Regions from separate parts of the Pseudochrobactrum algeriensis genome, predicted to be linked through region 2. Evidence: predicted binding sites of a transcription regulator. Region 2 holds the regulator's gene; the other holds the start of a gene.

Region 1 (11,192 bases), 550 kb from region 2:
TGCGTGCCATCGACAAGCTCGACAAATTTGGCGAAGAGGGCGTGAAACTGCTGCTCGGCGAAGGCCGCCGTGATGAATCTGGCGACTTTACCAAAGGTGCAGGCCTTGATGCCGCGGCAATTGCCAAAGTGCTCGACTTTACTGCTGCGGGTGCGGAAGATGGTCAGCAGACCATCGCGAATTTACGTGCTGTTGTTGAAGGCAATGCCCGCGGCACTGAAGGTGTTGAAGAGCTCGCACAGATGCAAATTTTGTTTGATGCAGGCGGCTATGCCGGTCGCGTCAAAATCGATCCGTCTGTTGTGCGTGGTCTCGAATATTACACCGGCCCTGTTTATGAAGCCGAACTGCAATTCGACGTCACCAATGAAAAGGGTGAAAAAGTCGTCTTCGGTTCTGTTGGTGGTGGTGGCCGTTATGATGGTCTGGTGTCGCGTTTCCGTGGCCAGCCGGTTCCGGCAACGGGCTTCTCAATCGGCGTTTCCCGTTTGATGACAGCGTTGAAAAACCTTGGCAAGCTCGGCACTGAAGATGCAATGGCACCGGTTGTCATTACGGTGATGGACGGTGATGCCGAAAGCCTCGGCCGCTACCAGAAATTCACGCAGGATCTGCGTGATGCCGGTATCCGTGCCGAGATGTATCAGGGTAACTGGAAGAAATTCGGTAATCAGCTGAAATATGCAGACCGCCGCAATGCGCCGCTTGCGATTATTCAGGGCGGTGATGAACGTGCCAATGGCGAAATCCAGATTAAGGATTTGATCGAGGGTAAACGTCTTTCCGGTGAGATCGAAAGCAATGAGGAATGGCGCGCCAGCCGTCCGGCGCAGATCACTGTCAAGGAAGCTGATCTGGTTGCGGAAGTGAAGCGTATTCTGGCTGAACAGGCAGAGGATCGCTTGCAGGAACTAAGCAGGCAGGCGAAGTAAAATGAACAATCGTCAAACAGCAGATATTGCCGCTGATCTGGCGTCTTATTTTGCAACCACGTCGAGTGAAGCCGTTGATATTCCGATCCTGCAGCCGGCCGATCCGTTTCTGGATATGGCCGGTGAGGATCTGCGTAGCCGGATTTTTCTGACCGAGAATGAAAATGGCGACAGTCTGTGCCTGCGTCCGGAATTCACCATTCCGGTCTGCCGCAATCATATTGCGCTGAATGCAGCCACGCCGAAGCGCTATTCTTATATTGGCGAGGTTTTTCGCCAGCGTCGTGAAGGCGGCACCAGCTTTCATCAGGCCGGTATCGAAGATCTTGGCGGCGATAATGAACCGGCCTCCGATGCGCGCTCTCTGAGCGATGCGTTGAATGCTGTGCATCAGGCCGCTCCTAATGCGTCACTGCAGGTGCTGCTCGGCGATCAGTCTGTGTTTGAAGCTGTTCTGGCATCTCTCGGCCTGCCACGTGGCTGGCAGAAAAAGCTGGCGCGTGCTTTTGGTAGTGCTGAACTGCTGGAACAGGCCTTGCAGGATTTGACGTCACCGCGTCTTGGTAATGTTATTCCTGAGCGTTTGCGTCAGATTGTTGATGAGCAGGGTGAAGATGCTTTGGTCACTGCACTTGCGCAGGAAATGCAGGCGGCAGGTATTTCACCTGTTGCAGGGCGCACACCTGCGGAAATCGCACGCCGCCTGATGGAAAAGCAGCAGCTGGCTGCGGTTCAGCTGGCAGATCGGGTGCTGACAGCGCTTAAGACATTCCTGTCCATCCGCGTGCCGCTGGAACAGGCGACTGTACAGCTGACAGAATTTGCCGAGCAAAATGGTCTTGATCTCGGCGCTGCATTGCAGAGCTTTGCTAAGCGTGTTGAGGAAATGCGTAAGGCTGGTATTGATCTCGGCATCATCACTTATGATGCAGGTTTCGGCCGCCCACTCGATTATTATACCGGTCTGGTTTATGAAATTACCAGTCGCGATGCTGATTGCGGGGTGATTGTCGGTGGCGGTCGTTATGATCGTTTGCTGACGATGCTGGGCGCGAAAGAACGTATTTCCGGTGTTGGTTTCTCCATCTGGCTTGACCGTTTGCAAAAATGTGCAGATGCAACACGGACAGGAGTGCAGTCATGACTGTAACACTGGCTTTGCCTTCCAAAGGCCGTCTGAAAGAGCAGACAATTGCAGTGATGGCGAAAGCCGGATTGCATGTAGTGTTGCCGGAAGATGACCGCAATTATCGCGCAACCATCGAAGGCGTGGATGATGTGGATATTCTGTTTTTATCGGCGTCTGAAATCGCCCGTGAGCTTGGTTATGGTGCGGTTGATCTTGGTGTAACCGGTGAAGACCTGATCCGTGAGACACTGGCGCGTGCCGATGAAAAAGTGCAGATTGAAACGCAGCTTGGCTTTGGCCATGCGGATGTGATCGTTGCTGTGCCGGAAGTCTGGCATGATGTTTCGACAATGGCCGATCTGGATGATGTGGCTGCGGATTTCCGTCAGCGTCATGGTCGCCGTTTGCGGATTGCCACCAAATATTGGCGGCTGACACAGCAGTTTTTCTCTCAGAAACACGGTATTCAGGTTTACCGTATTGTGGAAAGTCTGGGTGCAACAGAGGGCGCGCCTGCTGCGGGTTCTGCGGATATTATTGTTGATATTACTTCGACGGGTTCAACATTACGTGCCAATAATCTGAAAATTCTCGATGATGGCATTATGCTGAAATCGCAGGCTTGTCTGGTTTCTGCGCGCCGCAGTCTGGATAATCCGCGGGTGACGGAAATTATCAGCCGTATTTGTGACAGTTTGAAATAAGCTTACATATTTAAAAAAAGAAAAGGCCGCAATTCATGAGAATTGCGGCCTTTTTGATAGGTAGAAGTGTTCAGCTATTAGCGACCGCGACGGTCAACCGAATATGCGCCGGCACCGGTTACGGCGAGCAGCAGCAGACCACCTGCAATTGCGAGGTTCTTCTGTGCCATCAGTGCGTTCATGCCTTCGGCAAAATCCATATGAGCTACCAGTGTGGCGCCGATGGTGAACAGGGCAACAACGACTGCTGCGATACGGGTCTGGAAACCGATCAGAATGGCGAGGCCACCAACAAATTCAACCAGACCAACGAGAACTGCGGTCACGCTTGGCATTGGCAGGCCGATCGCACCGAAATATTGCGCAGTGCCTTCAAGGCCGGTCAGCTTGCCCCAACCTGCAAGAATGAAAAGAATAGCAAGAAAAACGCGGGAGATCAGAATAATAATGGAATTCTGGGAGGCGGAAACAGTGCTCATTATGAGGCTCCGGATGATATATTGCTGGAGGAGGGTAAGAGGCTTCCAGGCAATAAAAGTTAACAATAGAAAAGTGATTTATGCTGCAGGCTCATTATGCGCAGCATGAATTGCTGTTGCGCAATGGATAACTAATAAGTGACTGTATTGTAAATATAGACAGATATTGACATATTGTTCATCAATAGTGAACCCTAAAATAGCATGTTGAAATTTAACACCGATAGCCCTGCGTTGATAGCAGGTTAAGGTTACAAGAGCTTATAAAAGAAAGCGGCCCGTAACAGTGCGCTGTTACGGGCTGCAATTAATTCATCTGCAGAGCAGTTTATGCAGGGTGTAACATCAGTTCCGGACGCACTAAAGCTTCATATTCTGCTTCACTGACAAGACCACTTTTCAGAGCTTCCTCGCGCAAAGTCGTGCCATTATGATGGGCAGTCTTGGCGATTTTTGCTGCTGCGTCATAGCCGATCTGCGGTGCGAGAGCCGTTACCAGCATCAATGAATTTTCCATCAGTTCATGGATGCGGGCTTCATTGGCTTCAATACCGTCAATACAATGATCGACAAAGGAATTCATGCCGTCAGCCAGCAAGCGGATAGATTGCAGCACATTGGCCGCAATCACAGGCTTGAAAACATTCAGCTCAAAATGTCCCTGACTGGAAGCAACGGTGACGGTTGTATGGTTGCCGAAAACCTGAGTGGCAACCATGGTCAAAGCTTCTGCCTGAGTCGGATTGACCTTACCCGGCATGATCGATGAACCCGGTTCATTTTCCGGCAATTGTAATTCGCCGAGGCCGGAGCGGGGGCCGGAGCCGAGAAAACGGATATCATTGGCAATCTTAAACAGATCGGCGGCAAGCGCATTCAAACTGCCATGAAGATTGAGCAGAGCGCCGTGGGAAGCGAGTGCCTCGAATTTATTCGGGGCGGTTTTAAATGGCAGGCCGGTAATATTGGCAACCGCATCAGCAAAGCCGGTATCAAAACCTTTAGCGGAGTTCAGGCCGGTGCCGACCGCTGTGCCGCCCTGTGCCAGCAGATAAACATCTGTCAGGCTCTGCACAATACGGTGCTTGCCATATTCTGCCGCCGCACGGTAACCTGAGAATTCCTGTCCCAAAGTCACCGGTGTGGCATCCTGCGTATGGGTGCGACCGATCTTAATCAGATGCGAGAATTTCTCTTCTTTGGCTTTCAGCGCATCAATCAGATGATCGATGGCGGGCAGCAGGCGGGAGGTAACTTCAACCGCCGTGGCAATATGCATGGCAGTCGGGAAACTGTCATTGGAGGATTGCCCCATATTCACATGGTCATTCGGGTGAACCGGCTTTTTGCTGCCGATCGTGCCGCCGAGCATTTCAATCGCGCGGTTGGAGATCACCTCATTCACATTCATATTCGATTGTGTACCGGAACCGGTCTGATAAATCACCAGCGGGAAATGATCGTCCAGCTTGCCTTCAACAACCTCTGCAGCAGCCACAGTAATGGCGCGGCCTAAGACCGGATCCAGTTTGCCCAGAGCAATATTTGTTTCTGCAGCGGCCTGTTTGACAATGCCGAGTGCATGAATGAGCGGCAATGGCTGGCGATCTGTTCCGATTTTAAAATTTTGCAGAGAGCGCTGGGTCTGCGCACCCCAGTAACGATCATTATCAACAGCGATAGGGCCGAAACTATCGGTTTCGGTACGTTGGTCAGACATTTACAGCTCCTGAAGTTCTGTATTCTGGGAAGATGTCAGAGTGTCATATGGTATCAGTTACAAGTATTACGAGACCGTGCAAAACACAGTTTTGTGTAAGCTTCAGTACGGTCGCAAGTGAAAATAAGTTTAATATTTTCAGTGCGGTGCCGTTATCGCGCGCGCAATATTAAAGGCGGTTCAATCGTCCTCGGCCTCATCATCCGGATTTTCTATCCAGGCAGTCGGTTCGATTTTTTTCTGGGTTGTGCTGTCAATGAAAGTCCACCAGCCGGTGTCGCTTTCATTCCAGTCGCCACCGGCTTTTTGAAGCTGTTCAAGCCGGCGATAACGGGCAGGAGATTCATTGAGCTGACCATCAAAGTCTGTCCAGAGTACCGTGACTGTGCGTCCGTCCTGCGGTGCCGTTGTAATCGGGTGTTCTTTACGCATTCGTCTTCCCTCCGTTGCGGTGCAATGAAAGCACTGTCCAGATCAGAACAGCAAATCTTGTAAATGCAAACCTATAGCGCATTCCGGAAAGTGTGAAGCATTTATATGTAAAACAGAGTGCTGAGATGGAGCGGCCAGCCAACAGGCTGAACTATGAGTTTCACAGGCGCAAGCGGCATATCGGAGCTCTTATTTATGACTTGTGAAAAGCGGAAATTGTACTGAGAAAGGCGTGGGAAGACGGGTTTCCCCGTCTTCCCTATGCGCGGTCAGCAGTTCCTTCAAGCGGGGGCAAATAGGAGTGCCGACCAGCGCAAGCTGCAGATTTTCAATCTTTAAAGCCTGATCCTTAAGGAGATACTAAAATAATTTTGAGTTATCATTAAGTACAGTAACTTTAAAAAAATAATGCATTGCAATTGTGATGGTCGCTAATCGCATTGGTTACAATTTATTTAGAAATATCTCTCCTGAAAAATGGAGAGGCTACATAATCAGCTTAAATGCATAAGGCAAGCTATATCCTGTGACGCATCGTTATGCCGTGCAGATTTTAGTGTTTTGATATAAACAAAGCCCCTGATTTCTCAGAGGCTTTTCATTTCTTAGCCGCATTATCGTGGCCGCACAGGCGCTCACGCCTGTGCTACGAAGTGCTCGGATGGATTTCTTAGAAATCCATGCCGCTACCCGCACCGCTTTGCGGTGCAGGATTTTTAGTTCATGGGCGTAAAAAAAAGCCCCTGATTTCTCAGAGGCTTTTTCATTTCTTAGCCGCATTATCGTGGCCGCACAGGCGCTCACGCCTGTGCTACGAAATGCTCGGATGGACTTCTTAGAAGTCCATGCCGCCCATGCCGCCCATGCCGCCGCCTGGCATTGCTGGCATGCCGCCGTCTTTCTTCGGCAGTTCAGCAATCATGGCTTCGGTGGTGATCATCAGGCCAGCAATAGAAGCTGCGTTCTGCAGAGCAGTACGTACAACCTTAACCGGATCAACAACACCAGCTTTGATCAGATCGCCATATTCGTTGGTTGCAGTGTTGTAACCAAAGGTTTCGGAAGCGTTTTCGAGGATTTTACCAACGATTACGGATGCTTCTTCACCGGCGTTTGTGGTGATCTGACGGGCAGGAGCCTGGATCGCACGACGGATGATGTTGATACCGGCGTCCTGATCAGCATTGATACCTGTAACGGTAATCTTGGCCGATGCGCGGAGCAGGGCTGTACCACCACCAGGTACGATACCTTCTTCAACCGCAGCGCGGGTTGCGTTCAGAGCATCGTCAACGCGGTCTTTGCGTTCTTTAACTTCAACTTCAGTCGCACCGCCAACGCGGATAACTGCTACACCGCCAGCTAGCTTGGCAAGACGTTCCTGCAGCTTCTCGCGGTCGTAGTCGGAAGAAGTTTCTTCGATCTGCTGTTTGATCTGGCCAACGCGGGCTTCGATTTCAGCTTTCGAACCGGCACCATCAACAACAGTTGTGTTTTCTTTGGTGATCGCAACTTTCTTCGCACGGCCGAGCATGTCGAGGGTCACGGATTCCAGCTTGATGCCGAGATCTTCGGAGATAACCTGACCACCGGTGAGGATAGCGATATCTTCGAGCATTGCCTTACGACGATCGCCGAAGCCCGGAGCCTTAACAGCAGCAATTTTCAGGCCGCCGCGCAGCTTGTTAACAACCAGAGTTGCCAGTGCTTCACCTTCCACGTCTTCAGCGATGATGACGAGTGGCTTGGAAGTCTGAACAACAGCTTCGAGAACCGGCAGAAGAGCCTGCAGGTTGGAAAGCTTCTTTTCGTGCAGAAGGATGTAAGCGTCTTCCAGTTCTGCAACCATCTTTTCTGGGTTGGTTACGAAATACGGAGACAGGTAGCCGCGGTCAAACTGCATACCTTCAACAACTTCCAGCTCGGTTTCAGCTGTCTTGGCTTCTTCAACAGTGATGACGCCTTCGTTGCCGACTTTCTGCATCGCTTCCGCAATCATGCGGCCGATTTCAGCTTCGCCGTTAGCGGAGATTGTGCCAACCTGAGCAACTTCTTCAGAAGTGTTGATTTTCTGAGCTTTGCCGAGCAGGTTTGCAACAACTTCAGTCACAGCCAGATCAATACCGCGCTTCAGATCCATCGGGTTCATGCCGGCAGCAACAGCTTTTGCGCCTTCCTGCACGATGGCCTGACCGAGAACAGTAGCGGTTGTTGTACCGTCACCGGCAGTGTCATTGGTCTTGCTTGCGACTTCGCGCAGCATCTGTGCGCCCATGTTTTCGAACTTGTCTTCAAGTTCTACTTCTTTGGCAACCGATACACCGTCTTTGGTGATGCGTGGCGCACCGAAAGATTTGTCGATAACAACGTTACGACCTTTAGGGCCGAGCGTTACTTTAACAGCATCTGCAAGGATATCGACGCCGCGCAGCATTTTTTCGCGCGCTGAACGACCGAATTTTACGTCTTTAGCAGCCATTTTTCTCTCCTGGAGCCTGAGGTCTTACCTTCAAAGCTTCCCGATTTGAACTGTTGAAAAGGGATGGTGAATAAGCCCGGGCTATGAACCGCTCAGGCTAAATCGAAAATCAGGCAATGATTCCGAGAATGTCGGATTCTTTCATGATCAGCAGGTCTTCGCCACCGATCTTCACTTCTGTGCCGGACCATTTGCCGAACAGAACGCGGTCGCCAGCTTTAACGTCCAGAGCAACCAGCTTGCCGCTTTCATCGCGGTTACCGGAACCAACGGCGACAACTTCGCCTTCAGACGGCTTTTCTTTGGCTGAATCAGGAATAATGATGCCACCGGCTGTCTTTGCTTCCGATTCTACACGACGAACGACAACGCGGTCATGAAGAGGGCGGAAATTGATCTCTGCCATGGATATAACCCTTGAAAATACGCCTTGAAATAAGGCAGCAAAATGAGTTGAAGGCCTTTCGGCCCGTGGATTATTAGCACTCTCTTTGTGTGAGTGCTAACGTGCTTTTGATATAGGAAAGAGCCGTTTCGGAGTCAAGGTTTCCGGCGGGCATAAAAGACAATATTGCCGGTGATAAACCCTGTAAAAACTGACAGGGGGCATCGTAAATCAGATGCTTAGGCACAAATATGATGCCCGTCCTGCGGATTTATAAGTGCCTGACGGCAACAAATTTACATGTCGCAAAAGCGTGTCGCTGGGTTTCGGATATTATTGTTCGAATGTGAAGGCGGTATGAATTCTGTTGTGAGGGTGAAAAACATAAAACCACGGCGGGCTCTGTGCAGCCGCGCCGTGGTTTTTCTCATCAATCAGCGGACAACACGCAAATTGGATAATTCATCCGCAATTTCACGGAATGTCTGTTCAAGATTGCCGCCGGTTGTATTCCAGAAAAGTTTTGCCCGCTGGGTAGGAAAGTCCTTATCAAATCGCACCCGAGATTCTGAGGCGCATTGTTTCATAGTTTCCATCTGCTTGCGATCTGTCGCATTGTTCTGCCGCAGATCAAGCGCAACAGTCATCACCATGATTTTGTCCTGTTTTGCAAGCTCGCACAATTTTTTGAAGCGCGCATTCAGTGCTTCAGTATAATAGGCATTGTCATGAACATTGCTGGCGCCGCGTGCTTCCTGAAAAATACGTGTTCTGTCGTAGGATTTAGTTGTAACTGCGGTATATCCCAGTGAAGAATAGTTGGATATGTTGTTTGCATAGTCTGTACCGCCGAGTGAGTTGTAACGGTAATAAGTGTTGGCACCATCGGTCAGAACAATGACGACTTTATCATTGCCCCGCTCCGAAATAGCTCTTCCGCCTGCAAATGGCGAATTCTGGATAAGTGTTCTCCAGCCCCAGACCATACCTTCCGGCACATTTGTACCGCCATCCGGTTGCATTTTGGCAATGGCATTTTTTACCGTTCTCAGGCCATTGTCAGTTGTTACATCTGTAAGTGTAGTGATCGGCGTTGTTGTGCAGCTGTAATTCGGACCGGATGTTCCTTCACCAGACGTGTTTTGCGCGATGTAGTATTTTTTCAAATCCCGTTGCATCGTTTGATAGCTGTCGTAGCGTCCCCCGTTATCCGACCACCAATGGTTCAGAGAGCGGCTGGTGTCATATTCATCGGGGGCGAACATCGGCACATACATCGTGTCAGGCTTATCAATCGTCGGGCGATCAGCATTAATGCCGTACTCTCCGGGGCGTGCTTCTACACAACCTTTCCAGCTTGTATATGTTCTGCCACGTGTGGTTTGCATGTCATTATACAGGCTGAACCGCGTGAAATAATGGCCGTTTTCGCTTCCCCAACCAGACCCTTGTTTAAAATAAGCACCATCACGAAGAATGATATTTTTATTGTACCCGACATTGATAGGGTTGTTTGCCGTGGGCATGGTGAAGTTTTCATAATGAACCGGCGAAATGCCGGTCTGATCCATCCACGGCTGGGTCTGGTTTTCAGGGCCGATATTGACTGAGGCAGCAAAAGGAACCAGGGAAAACTGTACCGGATTTTCAAGATGCGTTATAAGCTTGGCCTGTTCTGCCAGCTTGTCTACAAGTTGAGTGGATGCCTGCTTAAGTAAATCTATGCGTTTGAGACCTGAGCCCGAACCGCGCTCAGCCATCGAGCCGGAATTATCAAGGACAAGAGCGACTTCCAGAGTATTCTTAAGGCGTACAGTTGCAGACATTGAAAAAGTATATTGATCCCAGTCAACCTCATCTTTCGTCATTGCCATTACGGCTCTTCCGTAAAATGAAATATAACGGAAGGATGCGCCGGCAACGATTTGCTGGTCTGAATCGCGACCTTTAGGAAACTCCAGAGTAAACTGAGTTTTGTCCGGTTCGATGGCACGCAGATTAGCATCAAATATTTTTTTGCCGAATGCCCGGATCTGGCTTTCTTCCGAAACGACAGTGAAGCGCTTACCGACAGCCAGCGCAGCGGCATCAAGTGACTGCTGAACATTTCCGCGCACACGCATCAGATTGGCTGTGTCAATCGCCAGCATCATTGCAAAAAGAATAGGCGGGAGCATCAATGCGAAAAGCGGGGCAATAGCGCCGGTCTGGTTTCTGCGAAACCGCATTATCAGTGCAGAAAAACTGCCGGATCGCTGTTTTGGGCTTTTTACGCAACGCATAGTCTCTCCTGCCGGCACAGGCCGGAACATAGTCTTCTTATTGTCCGTCTGTTTCATGTCGTGTGACGTTTCAGATAACGGCAGGCAAAACAGGAAACGCGATTCAATCTTTTCATTTTCTCTGATGGTAATGGATTGGTTCTAACAAGCCGTCACGAAACACAGTAAAAAAACTGGGTACAGGGTAGAGTTAATGAAACATGAGCGGCATTGTTCCGTGCTGCGTCAAAATATAAACAGTGTTGTGATATTTTCGCCCACGCAAAACGGGTGACATATGCTGCCTGTTGGTTTAGAGCATTTATAAAATCCGGCGCCTGAAGCTTTGGCTTCGACCGCGTCTTTCATGCAGATCCGTGCGCGCGAATGGTGCGCCTGTGCTCCGTTTAGCTGCGGAGATAATTGATTTAAGGATAGTTTTATGCTGCATCCGGCGAAACTCGATGATCTTTTTGACCGCTATGATGTGATCTTCAGTGATGTCTGGGGCGTGTTGCATAATGGGGTGGAAGCCTATCGTCCGGCTGCAGATGCTCTGAAACGTGCCCGCGAGGCCGGTGTCAAAGTGGTGCTGATTACCAATTCGCCGCGCCCAAATCCCGGTGTTGCCGCCCAGATGGAAATGATGGGCATCACTAATGAGAGCTATG
Region 2 (11,192 bases):
CCAGCACAGAGAAGGTGATCGGCGCATTGAGCGCACTCAGCGCCACAAACGTACAGGCACCGGCAAGCGCTGCGGAAATATAGATTTCACGGCGCATCAATACAGATGGCTGCCCTGCCACCACATCACGCAAGACGCCGCCCATTGTTGCGGTGAAAATACCGGCAACGATGGCCACCCATGCATTGAAACCGAGATGCAATGCTTTTTCTGCGCCCATCACGCTGAACATCGCCATACCAATCGCATCAAGCCAGAGCAAAATACGATAACGCGATTCAACACGGTGTGCGGTGAAATAGACCAGAACAGCAGCACTGGTGCCGATCAGCAGATAGAGCGGTTCACGCACCCAGTTGACCGGTGTATTGCCGAGCATCAGATCACGCAGGGCACCACCGCCGACGGCGGTCATATTGGCAAGAAAGATGAAGCCGATAATATCAAGACGGCAGCGCGAGGCTGCCAGCGCACCGGTTGCGGCAAAGACAAAGACACCGGCATAGTCGATAAAATCGATAAATGTCATGTCTTGTCCTCCCTTATCTAAGCAAATCGCACCGGATTGCTTATGCTTGTGTAGCGCAATTTTATAAAAATTCAGCCCAATAAAAAGCGGACGCAAGGAAAGCCCTGCGTCCGTTTTGTCTTTACACTGAGCGACTGAGACTGATGTTAAGCCGCAATGTCAGGATATTTTATTCTTTAGGACCGCCGCGTGATACGCCGACCATGGCCGGACGCAGAACGCGGTCGCCGATGGCATAGCCGGTCTGCATGACCTGAACGACCGTATTATTCGGCACATCAGTATTCGGAACTTCAAAAATCGCCTGATGGAAATTCGGGTCGAATTTCTGACCTTCCGGCGACAACTGGGTTACACCATGACGCTCCAGTGCATTGATCATTGCACGTTCAGTCATTTCCACGCCTTCAGCCAGTGCTTTCAGGCCTGTGTCTTCAGCAAGCGCATCTGTCGGAATAGCATCCAGCGCACGACGCAGATTGTCCGATACAGAAAGCATGTCACGGGCAAAATTGGTCACCGCATAGGCTTTCGCATCCTGCATTTCGCGGGCAGTGCGTTTACGCAGATTTTCCATATCGGCAGCCAGACGCAGCATCTGGTCTTTCAGCGCATTATTCTCCACCTGCAATTCGGCAAGCGGGTTGATGGCATCTTCAGCGGCAGCATCATCTTCTGCAGCTTCAGCCACTGCTTCATCCTTGCGCGCTTTCAGAAAATCATCAGCGGCACGCTTCAGAGCATCGCGGTCACGCGGATTATTCAGGTCGCGCTGGCCAAGATCTGGGGTTTCGCCGTTTTTCTTTTCGTCAGCCATTATTCTCTTCCGTCTTGAATCATATTGTCTGGGATATCGATGTTTGTGTACTGAAAATCAAGGCCATCGCTCTGTGGCGCGGCAAATTAACAGGGTGAAACCGGTTTTAACCCCGCAACAGGCGGGAAACCAGCGAGGCCGTATAGTCCACCATCGGCACGATACGGGCATAATTGAGCCTTGTCGGGCCGATCACGCCAAGCGCGCCGATGACCCGTTGTTCGGAGTCGCGATAGGGCGCAACCACCAGTGAGGAGCCGGACAGGGAGAAGAGTTTATTCTCCGAGCCGATGAAAATCCGTACACCAGAACCGGCTTCCGCCAGATCCAGCAGCTGGATCATGCCTTCTTTGGTTTCCAGATCGTCAAACAGCAGGCGTAACCGTTCCAGATCATCCTGTGCGGAGATGTTTTCCAGAAGATTGGAACGTCCGCGCACAATCAAACGGGTTTGCTGGTCACCGGATGCACCGCTCCACACTGCCAGCCCCTGTTCCACCAGATGCTGGGAGAGGCTGTCGAGCGCCTGACGGGTTTCCTCCTGCAAAGTTGCAATCTGTGTGCGGGCTTCGGCAAGGGTTTTGCCGTGGATATGGGCATTCAGAAAATTCGAGGCTTCAATCAGCTGAGAAGACGTCACACCTGCAGGCAGGTCAAGGACACGGTTCTCTACATCGCCGCTTTGCGTGACCATCACCGCCAAAGCACGGGTCGGGTCAAGCCGCACAAATTCAATATGCTTCAGTGCGCCTTCGGCCTTAGTCGCCAGTACCAGACCGGCACCGCGTGACAGGCCGGAGAGGATTTGGCTGGCTTCGGTCAGCACATGCTCGACAGAGTTATTTTGCCCTGCTGCCCGCACCTGATGTTCAATGCTGCTGCGTTCATCGGCGGGAAGGTCGCTGACCTCCATAAAGGCATCGACAAAGAAGCGCAGACCTAGTTGGGTCGGCATCCGGCCTGCGGAAATATGCGGAGAATAGACCAGTCCCAGATGTTCCAGATCACTCATCACATTGCGGATGGTTGCCGGAGACAAAGATAAAGGCAGCAGACGTGACAGATTACGCGAGCCGACCGGCTCGCCGTCATTCAGATAGCTTTCAACAATGCGCTGGAAAATATCGCGTGACCGCTGATCCAGCACCTGTAAAGGGGCATGCAGAGTGTCAGCACGATCCGGTCTTATCATAGGTTCATTGGCTCCGTTTATACGCAATATATAGGCTATTGTGCAGCGCGGGCAAAGGGCGGGAGATGCCCTTTACATGTTTCCCCTTCGATTTTCCTTTAAATTTGGCGACTACAGGCTTAGAAGCAGGATAACTGCCTTTCAAAGGTGTCATCAGATTACAGTCAGGCTGCCGCTTATTGGCGATGCAGTCTTGTTTTAAAAGGAAAATCCATGCGTCCATCCAAACGCACTCCGGACGAAATGCGTGCAATCTCTTTTGAACGCGGTATTTCCAAACATGCAGAAGGCTCCTGCCTTGTGAAATTCGGCGATACCCATGTGCTTTGCACCGCAAGTCTTGAAGAAAAAGTTCCGGGCTGGATGCGCAACAGCGGTAAAGGCTGGGTCACAGCGGAATATGGCATGCTGCCGCGCTCAACCGGCGATCGTATGCGCCGTGAGGCTGCCAGCGGCAAACAGGGTGGCCGCACACAGGAAATTCAGCGTCTGATCGGCCGCTCCTTGCGCGCTGTTGTCGATATGCAGGCTCTGGGTGAATATCAGATCACTGTTGACTGCGACGTTATTCAGGCCGATGGCGGCACTCGCACCGCGGCGATTACCGGCGGCTGGGTTGCACTGCATGATTGCCTGCGCTGGATGGAAGCCCGCCAGATGGTCAAGGTCGACAAGGTTCTCAAGGACCATGTTGCTGCAATTTCCTGCGGTATTTACGAAGGCGTGCCGGTAATTGATCTGGATTATCCGGAAGATTCATCTGCTCAGACCGATGCGAATTTCGTGATGACCGGTCGCGGCGGTATTGTTGAAGTGCAGGGCACAGCCGAAGGTGAACCATTCTCGGATGAAGAGTTTGCGGCGCTGATGGTACTGGCACGCAACGGCATCAAGCGTCTGGTTGACCTGCAGAAAATGGCTGTTTCTTAACTCGGCAACAGGCTGCTCTGAATGCATTCTGAATTATCCAATAATTTAATTGGATAATTCCCCCGATCGTGAGCGGAGAATGTTCCGGAACCTGTTATAACGGGCCGGAGCATTTCCGTAACAATGATAATGGTGGGAAATTCATAATGCAGAACGAACAGCTGAAACCGAAACAGATCCTTGAAACCGCGCTTTATGTGCGCGATATCGAAGAGGCTGTGCAGTTCTACCGCGATATTCTGGGGTTGGAGCTGGCATTGCCCTATAATCATCGCAATGCATTTTTTCGCTGCGGCGAGGGCGTATTGTTGATTTTCGACGCCAGAGAGACGGTAAAACCGGCACCGGAAGGGGCGCTGCCTGTCCCGAGCCATGGTACAACCGGTGCAGGCCATATGTGTTTTGCAGCCAGCCGCGAGGAAATCGCACGCTGGAAGCAACATCTGGAAAAACATGGTATTGAGGTTGAGCGCGAATTTGACTGGCCGAATGGCGCGCGCTCACTTTACATCCGCGATCCTTCCGGCAATTCACTGGAATTCGCTGAACCCAAATTATGGAATAATGGATAAACTGATGAGAGAGCTGAACAAAGGCAAACTGGTTGTTGCAAGTCACAATGCGGGTAAGCTCAAAGAGTTTGCGGATCTGATCGGACCGTTCGGCTTTGATACGCAGTCCGCGGGTCAGCTTGGTCTGCCGGAGCCGGATGAAACCGGCACGACCTTCGAGCAGAATGCTTATATCAAAGCTTTTGCGGCGGCTGAAGCAACCGGTCTGCCGGCTCTCTCCGATGATTCCGGCATGATGGTTGATGCGCTGGGCGGTGAGCCTGGCGTCTACACTGCCAATTGGGCGGAACTGCCGGATGGCAGCCGTGATTTCAACATGGCGATGGGCAAAGTTATCGATAAGCTTGCTGCCGCAGGTGCAATGCTGCCGGAACAGCGCAAGGGTCGCTTTGTTTCCGTAATCTGCCTGTGCTGGCCGGATGGTCACGCGGAATATTACCGTGGTGAAGTGGAAGGCCAGATTGTTACGCCACGCGGCAATGACGGTTTCGGCTTTGACCCGCTGTTCCTGCCGGATGGTTATGACAAGACATTCGGTGAAATGACTGCAACGGAAAAACACGGCTGGAAGCCGGGTGATGCGCATGCCTTGTCGCATCGTGCACGCGCATTCAAATTGTTTGCCGAAGCAAAATTTGCCACGGCGGAAGTTAAATAATGCAGTCCCTGTCTGCCGTCGCTAATGCAAATAGTGTGAACCCACTGCCTATATTGCAGGCCGACGGGGATCATGCTTTCGGCATTTATCTGCATTGGCCGTTCTGCATGGCCAAATGTCCTTATTGCGATTTCAATTCGCATGTGCGGCATCAGCCGGTAGATCAGCCGCGTTTTGCGCAGAGCTTTCTGCGTGAAATGGCGACTTTGCGCGAGCGGACAGGACCACGCACGGTTACCAGTATTTTTCTGGGCGGTGGCACACCATCACTGATGCAGCCGCAAACCGTCGGCGCGTTGCTGGATGGAATCGCCAAATACTGGTCCGTTGCTGACAATATTGAAGTGTCGCTGGAAGCCAATCCGACCAGTGTGGAGGCCGACCGTTTTCGCGGCTACCGCGCTGCCGGTGTCAATCGCGTATCGCTCGGTGTGCAGGCACTGAATGACCGCGATCTCAAGCGTCTCGGACGTTTGCATTCTGTTGCCGAGGCGAAAGTGGCGATTGGTCTGGCACGCGAGATTTTCCCGCGTCTGTCCTTCGATTTGATCTATGCCCGCCCTGACCAGACGATTGCCGACTGGAATGCGGAATTGCGTGAGGCGGTAGCCCTCGCAGCCGATCATTTGTCGCTCTATCAGCTGACAATTGAAGAAGGCACACAGTTCTATAATCTCTGGAAGGCTGGCAAACTGACCACGCCGGAGCCGGATCATGCCGCAGCACTTTATGAAGAGACGCAGCGCGTGACAGCAGAGCTTGGTCTGCCTGCCTATGAGATTTCCAATCATGCGGTTGCAGGGCGTGAGTCCCAGCATAATCTGGTCTATTGGCGCTATGGCGAATATGTCGGCGTTGGCCCCGGTGCGCATGGGCGTTTCCGTGAGAATGGCACACGCACGGTAACCATTACCGAAAAACATCCTGAAACATGGGTGGATAAGGTTGAAGCCTCCGGTCACGGTATTATTGAAGAAGAATATCTGACAGCGGAACAGGAAGGCGATGAGTTTCTGATGATGGGACTGCGCCTGAAAGAAGGTGTTGATCTCAACCGCTATCAGAAGCTGACCGGCCATGGTCTGAACCCGCAGCGGCTGGAAGAGTTGCTGGAGCAAAAATTGCTGGAACTGCGCGATGAGCGTTTCTTGCGGGCAACGCCGGATGGTGCTTTGCTGCTCAATACGCTGGTTGCAGAACTGACTGCATAAGCCTTTAAAATAAGGATAGAACGTGGAAGACAATCTACAGGAAACGCGCGGCTATGTGGTGGGGGAAAAGAACTTCCGTGCCCGCCCGATTGAGCCTGCGCTCTATATTGTCGCCACGCCAATCGGTAATCTCGGTGATATAACTTTGCGGGCGCTGGAAGTGCTGGCATCGTGCGATGTACTGGCCTGTGAGGATACGCGCGTTACCCGTGTGCTGCTCAATCGTTTTGCGATTGCCCGCCGTCCGATGGCCTATCACGAGCATAATGCTGCTGAAGCCGGGCCAAAAATTCTGGAAGCACTGGCGACCGGTAAAAGCGTGGCACTGGTTTCCGATGCCGGTACGCCGCTGGTTTCCGATCCGGGCTATCGTCTGGTCGAGGAAGCCCGCAATGCCGGTTATAAAGTGGTGCCGGTGCCCGGTGCCTCGGCGGTGATGGCGGCTTTGATGGCCTCCGGCCTGCCGACCGACAGTTTCATGTTTTGCGGCTTCCTGCCACCGAAGCAGGGGCAGCGCCGCAATAAACTTGAGACCTATAAGACCATTGATACGACGCTGATTTTCTTTGAATCGCCTAACCGTGCCTCGGATACATTGCAGGATATGGCGGCAGTCTTTGGTGCGGATCGCCCTGCTGCTCTGTGCCGTGAGCTGACCAAAGCCTATGAGACTTTCTCAACCTCGACTTTGGGTGCGCTGTGCGAGCAATATGACGGCGAAGACCGTATTCGCGGTGAGGTGGTTTTGCTGGTCGGTGCGCCGTTGCAAAATTCCGTGCCGGTGACCGAGCAGGATATTGATGCTCTGTTGCTTTCGCTTGCACAGGAGCTTTCACCATCCAAAGCAGCCGGCGAGGCCTCCCGTATGACCGGTAAACAAAAAGGCGAGCTGTATCAGCGCCTGATGATATTGAAGGCCAAAAGCTAATGCGTCAAACCCGCCGCGCATGTCTCCCAAAAGTGTGAAGCGGTTTTGGGGAGAAGACATGCGCAAAAACAAAGCGAAGCAGCAGGCATTTTCTCGCGGAATACGGGCGGAACGGCTGGCTGCTTTCGCTCTGATGCTTAAAGGTTTTCGCATTGTCGAGCGACGTTACAAAACACGCTTTGGCGAGATTGATCTGATCGCCAGACGCGGCAGTCTGGTGCTGATTGTTGAAGTCAAAGCCCGTGCCTCCGTTGAAGCGGCGATGGAAGCTGTCAGTACTATGAACCTGTACCGGATTGAGTCCGCAGCCGATCATTGGCTTGCCCGTCAGCCGGATCATGACAGGCTTTCTCTGCGCTTTGATCTTATCGCGGTGCTGCCGCGCCGCTGGCCGGTTCATATTCCGGCGGCTGTCAGTTTCCGGAACTAAATTTCACGAAATTTGCAAAACTCGCAAAAGCGATGCGGCGCAGCGGCCAAGCGCACAAGCCTGTTGCTTATAAGCTGTCGCAGAATGCGCGATACTCGGCACAATCTTTAACCACCCTTTGAAAGGTGCTGATTGTGACGGCTCACCCAACCAGATTAACGGCTTTTCCGGCTTTCTTCCGCGTGGACAGCGCGGCAGTGCTGATCGTTGGCGGTGGTGAAGAGGCGCTGAACAAAGCGCGTCTGATTGCTGAAACAACAGCGCAAATCCGCATCGTGGTACCGGAAGGTGAGACACCGGAAGCTGATCTGGTGCAGTTCGTGCTGGATGGTGGCTATGATTTACGTACCGGTGCTTTGCAGGATAATGATTTCGCTCAGGTGAAACTCGCATTCGTGGCGACAGGTGATGCCGCACAGGATGCAAATATCGCTGATGAGATAAAAGCACGGCATATTCCGCTCAATGTGGTCGACAGGCCGCATCTGTGCGATTTCTTCACACCTGCGCTGGTGGCTCACGCACCGGTTGCCGTGGCAATCGGCACGGAAGGTGCAGGGCCGGTATTGGCGCAAAAACTGCGCCGCGAGATCGGTGCAGCGCTTTCTCCGCAGATCGGTGCACTGGCGCAACTGGCTGCGGATTATCGCGACAAGGTGGAAAGCACACTGCCGAGAGGTACAGCGCGGCGTCAGTTCTGGAATGTATTTTTCAACGGCACAATTACACAGGCTGTTGAGCGCGGTGATCTGAGCCTTGCGCGGGAGCTGGCCGATCAGGCTCTGATTGAGGTGAATATCCCTGCCGGTTATGTCTGGCTGGTTGGTGCTGGACCGGGGGCTGAAGATCTGCTGACTTTGCGTGCGCAACGCGTGCTGATGCAGGCGGATGTGATCCTTTATGATGCGCTGGTGCCGGAGAGCGTGGTGACTATGGGCAGGCGCGATGCGGTACGCATCCCTGTGGGTAAGCGCAAAGGCTGCCATAGCAAAAGCCAGAGCGAGATTAATCAGCTGCTTGTTGAGCTTGCTCAGGAAGGGCAGCGCGTTGTGCGGCTCAAATCCGGTGATCCGCTGGTCTTTGGCCGTGCCGGTGAAGAAATGGCCGCTTTGCGTGCAGCCAATATCGGTTTCGAGATCGTGCCCGGCATTACTTCAGCCATTGCCGCTGCCGCAGATATGCAGTTGCCTTTGACATTGCGTGGTGTTGCATCCTCCCTGATTTTCACCACCGGTCACGATATGGCGGGGGGCATACTGCCGGACTGGGCGCGGCTCGCTCTCAGCGGCGCAACCATTGCTGTCTATATGGGCGCAAGCGTTGCCGCTTCTGTTGCGAGCCGCCTGATCGGTGCCGGTCTGCATGAAGATACGGCGGTGGCCGTGGTGGAAAATGCCGGACGCACTGAGCGCGTAATGCTGCACGGCCTCTTAAAAGATCTGGCGCATCTGGAAAATCATAAAGAGCTGCGAGGGCCGGTGATGGTGATTATCGGCGATGCGGTTGCCGGTGCCTCTCTGGAAGATGCCCGCCCGCTTGCCCAGCAACAGACACCGGTATTGCATGCCTTGAAAGCCGGTGAAAAGGAGAAAGCATAATGACAGTCAAAGTTCTGAGTGCCAATCGTTTGAGCGACGGTGTTTCGGTCTGGCTTGCTGCGGATGGTCATTGGGCGAGTTCCATTCGCGGGGCACTGCTGGCGCGCCATCCTGAGGCTGTGGCAGCGCTGGAAGCGGCCGGTCAGCAGGCCAGCCGTTTTGATGAGGTGGTGGATATCAATCTGATTGATGTGGAGGAGCATGGCGACGAGTTGTTGCCGGTTCGTCTGCGTGAACGCATCCGTCTGTCCGGCCCGACAATCACGCCTGTTGTACGGCTGCATTCGGTAGCCGGTTGAGTTTTAATGCGCATTGGGAGAGCGTTGAATGTACCGGTATGATGAGTTTGACCGCGAATTTGTTTTCGCCCGTGTGGAACAGTTTCGCGATCAGGTTGCACGTCGTCTGAGCGGTGAGCTGAGCGAAGATCATTTCAAGCCGCTGCGGCTGATGAATGGTGTCTATCTGCAACTCCATGCCTATATGCTGCGCATTGCTATTCCTTACGGCACTTTATCCTCCCGTCAGATGCGTAAGCTGGCGCATATTGCCCGTGTCTATGATCGTGGCTACGGACATTTTACAACGCGACAGAATTTACAGTTCAACTGGCCGAAACTCACCGATATTCCCGCCATTCTGGAAGAACTGGCCGAGGTGGAGATGCATGCTATCCAAACCTCCGGAAATTGCATCCGCAATGTAACAGCCGATCATTTCGCCGGAGCGGCACTGGATGAAGTAGCCGACCCGCGTCCCTATGCCGAAATTTTACGCCAATGGTCATCACTGCATCCGGAATTCTCCTATCTGCCACGCAAATTCAAAATTGCGGTCACGGGGGCTGAGGCAGATCGTGCGGCCATTCAGGTGCATGATATCGGGCTGCATCTGAAAGAGAACGAGCAAGGACAGCGCGGCTTTGCAGTCTATATCGGCGGCGGGCAGGGGCGCACGCCGATGATTGCCAAAAAGGTACGGGATTTTCTGCCGGAAGCCGATTTGCTGACCTATATTACCGCTATTGTGCGGGTCTATAATCTCCACGGTCGCCGCGATAATAAATATAAGGCCCGTATCAAAATCCTCGTCCATGAAACCGGACTGGAAGATTTGCAGGCGCAGATTGAAGCCGAATGGCAGGTGATTAAAGACAGTGATCTGAAATTGCCGGAGGCCGATATTGCGGCCATTAATGCCTATTTTGCTGCGCCCGCTTTGCCGGAGCGCGCAGAGGGGCGCGGGCTTGTCGCTGCCACACGTAAAAATGATGTGGGTTTCGCCTCATGGTTTTCCCGTAATGTGACACCGCATAAACATCCTGATTATGGTGTGGTGACAATCTCACTCAAAGCGATTGGTGAAATTCCGGGCGATGCGTCAGCCGATCAGATGGATATTGTGGCTGATCTCGCCGAGCATTACGCGCAGGCAGAAATCCGCGTCAGCCATGAGCAAAATCTGGTGCTGCCGCATGTGGCACTGGCCGATTTGCCTGTGCTTTATGCGCAATTGCAGCAGGCCGGTCTTGCCACAGCCAATGCAGGGCTGATTACTGATATTATTGCCTGCCCGGGTCTCGATTATTGCGCGCTGGCCAATGCCCGCTCCATCCCTGTGGCGCAGCGTATTTCCGAGCGTTTCGGTTCGCAGGCGCGGCAAGAAGAGATCGGTGATCTGAAGATCAAAATCTCCGGCTGCATCAATGCCTGCGGTCATCATCATGTCGGCCATATCGGCATTCTTGGCGTGGAGAAAAAGGGCGAGGAACTATACCAGATCACGCTCGGTGGCTCCGGTGATGAGCAGACATCTATCGGTGATATTACCGGTCGTGGTTTTTCTTCTGAAGACGTGGTGGATGCCATTGAAACGGTTGTGAATACCTATCTGAATATCCGCAGCGCACCGCAGGAAAGTTTTCTGGAAACCTATCGGCGCTTAGGGGCGCAGCCGTTCAAAACCGCACTCTACGGGGAGGCTACCCATGCAGCCTGATACGCATCAACGAGTTGCGGACAGGGTTCAGCATCTCAATCATCTTTATGGTGAGGCTCCGGCTGAGGACATTATTGCTGCCAGTGTGCAGGAGTTTGGTGCAGGGCTGGCAGCTGTATCCTCTTTCGGTGCGGATTCTGCAATTTTGCTGCATCTGATTGCGCAGGTGCAGCCGTCATTGCCGGTTTTGTTCTTGCAAACCAATAAGCATTTTCCGGTGACATTGCGCTATCAGGCGCAACTGGTGCAGGAGCTTGGGCTGACAGATGTCCGCGATCTGTTACCGGATGCGAGTGCTTTGAAAACCCATGATCCGCTGGGCGCACTGT

The links. The regulator HrcA, encoded in region 2, represses chaperone genes, less so after heat shock. The targets are predictions, from matches to a motif close to GTTAGCACTCNCNNNNNGNGAGTGCTAAC.
Region 1: the regulator HrcA is predicted to act here: its motif matches at 8,354-8,382, upstream of groES (co-chaperone GroES).

What each region holds. Positions count from the first base shown of each region.
Region 1 covers NZ_CP075361.1:732,605-743,796, forward strand. The annotation lists gene hisS (histidine--tRNA ligase) at 1-932, shown strand, start outside; gene KHQ09_RS05330 (ATP phosphoribosyltransferase regulatory subunit) at 934-2,076, shown strand; gene hisG (ATP phosphoribosyltransferase) at 2,073-2,765, shown strand; gene KHQ09_RS05340 (DoxX family protein) at 2,843-3,244, opposite strand; gene fumC (class II fumarate hydratase) at 3,573-4,964, opposite strand; gene KHQ09_RS05350 (hypothetical protein) at 5,145-5,396, opposite strand; gene groL (chaperonin GroEL) at 6,232-7,875, opposite strand; gene groES (co-chaperone GroES) at 7,985-8,281, opposite strand; gene KHQ09_RS05365 (Tad domain-containing protein) at 8,695-10,413, opposite strand; gene KHQ09_RS05370 (TIGR01459 family HAD-type hydrolase) at 10,964-11,192, shown strand, end outside.
Region 2 covers NZ_CP075361.1:182,905-194,096, forward strand. The annotation lists gene KHQ09_RS03010 (trimeric intracellular cation channel family protein) at 1-529, opposite strand, end outside; gene grpE (nucleotide exchange factor GrpE) at 699-1,346, opposite strand; gene hrcA (heat-inducible transcriptional repressor HrcA) at 1,453-2,538, opposite strand; gene rph (ribonuclease PH) at 2,752-3,468, shown strand; gene KHQ09_RS03030 (VOC family protein) at 3,615-4,040, shown strand; gene rdgB (RdgB/HAM1 family non-canonical purine NTP pyrophosphatase) at 4,045-4,698, shown strand; gene hemW (radical SAM family heme chaperone HemW) at 4,698-5,909, shown strand; gene rsmI (16S rRNA (cytidine(1402)-2'-O)-methyltransferase) at 5,932-6,837, shown strand; gene KHQ09_RS03050 (YraN family protein) at 6,896-7,267, shown strand; gene cysG (siroheme synthase CysG) at 7,393-8,865, shown strand; gene KHQ09_RS03060 (DUF2849 domain-containing protein) at 8,865-9,164, shown strand; gene KHQ09_RS03065 (nitrite/sulfite reductase) at 9,193-10,863, shown strand; gene KHQ09_RS03070 (phosphoadenylyl-sulfate reductase) at 10,853-11,192, shown strand, end outside.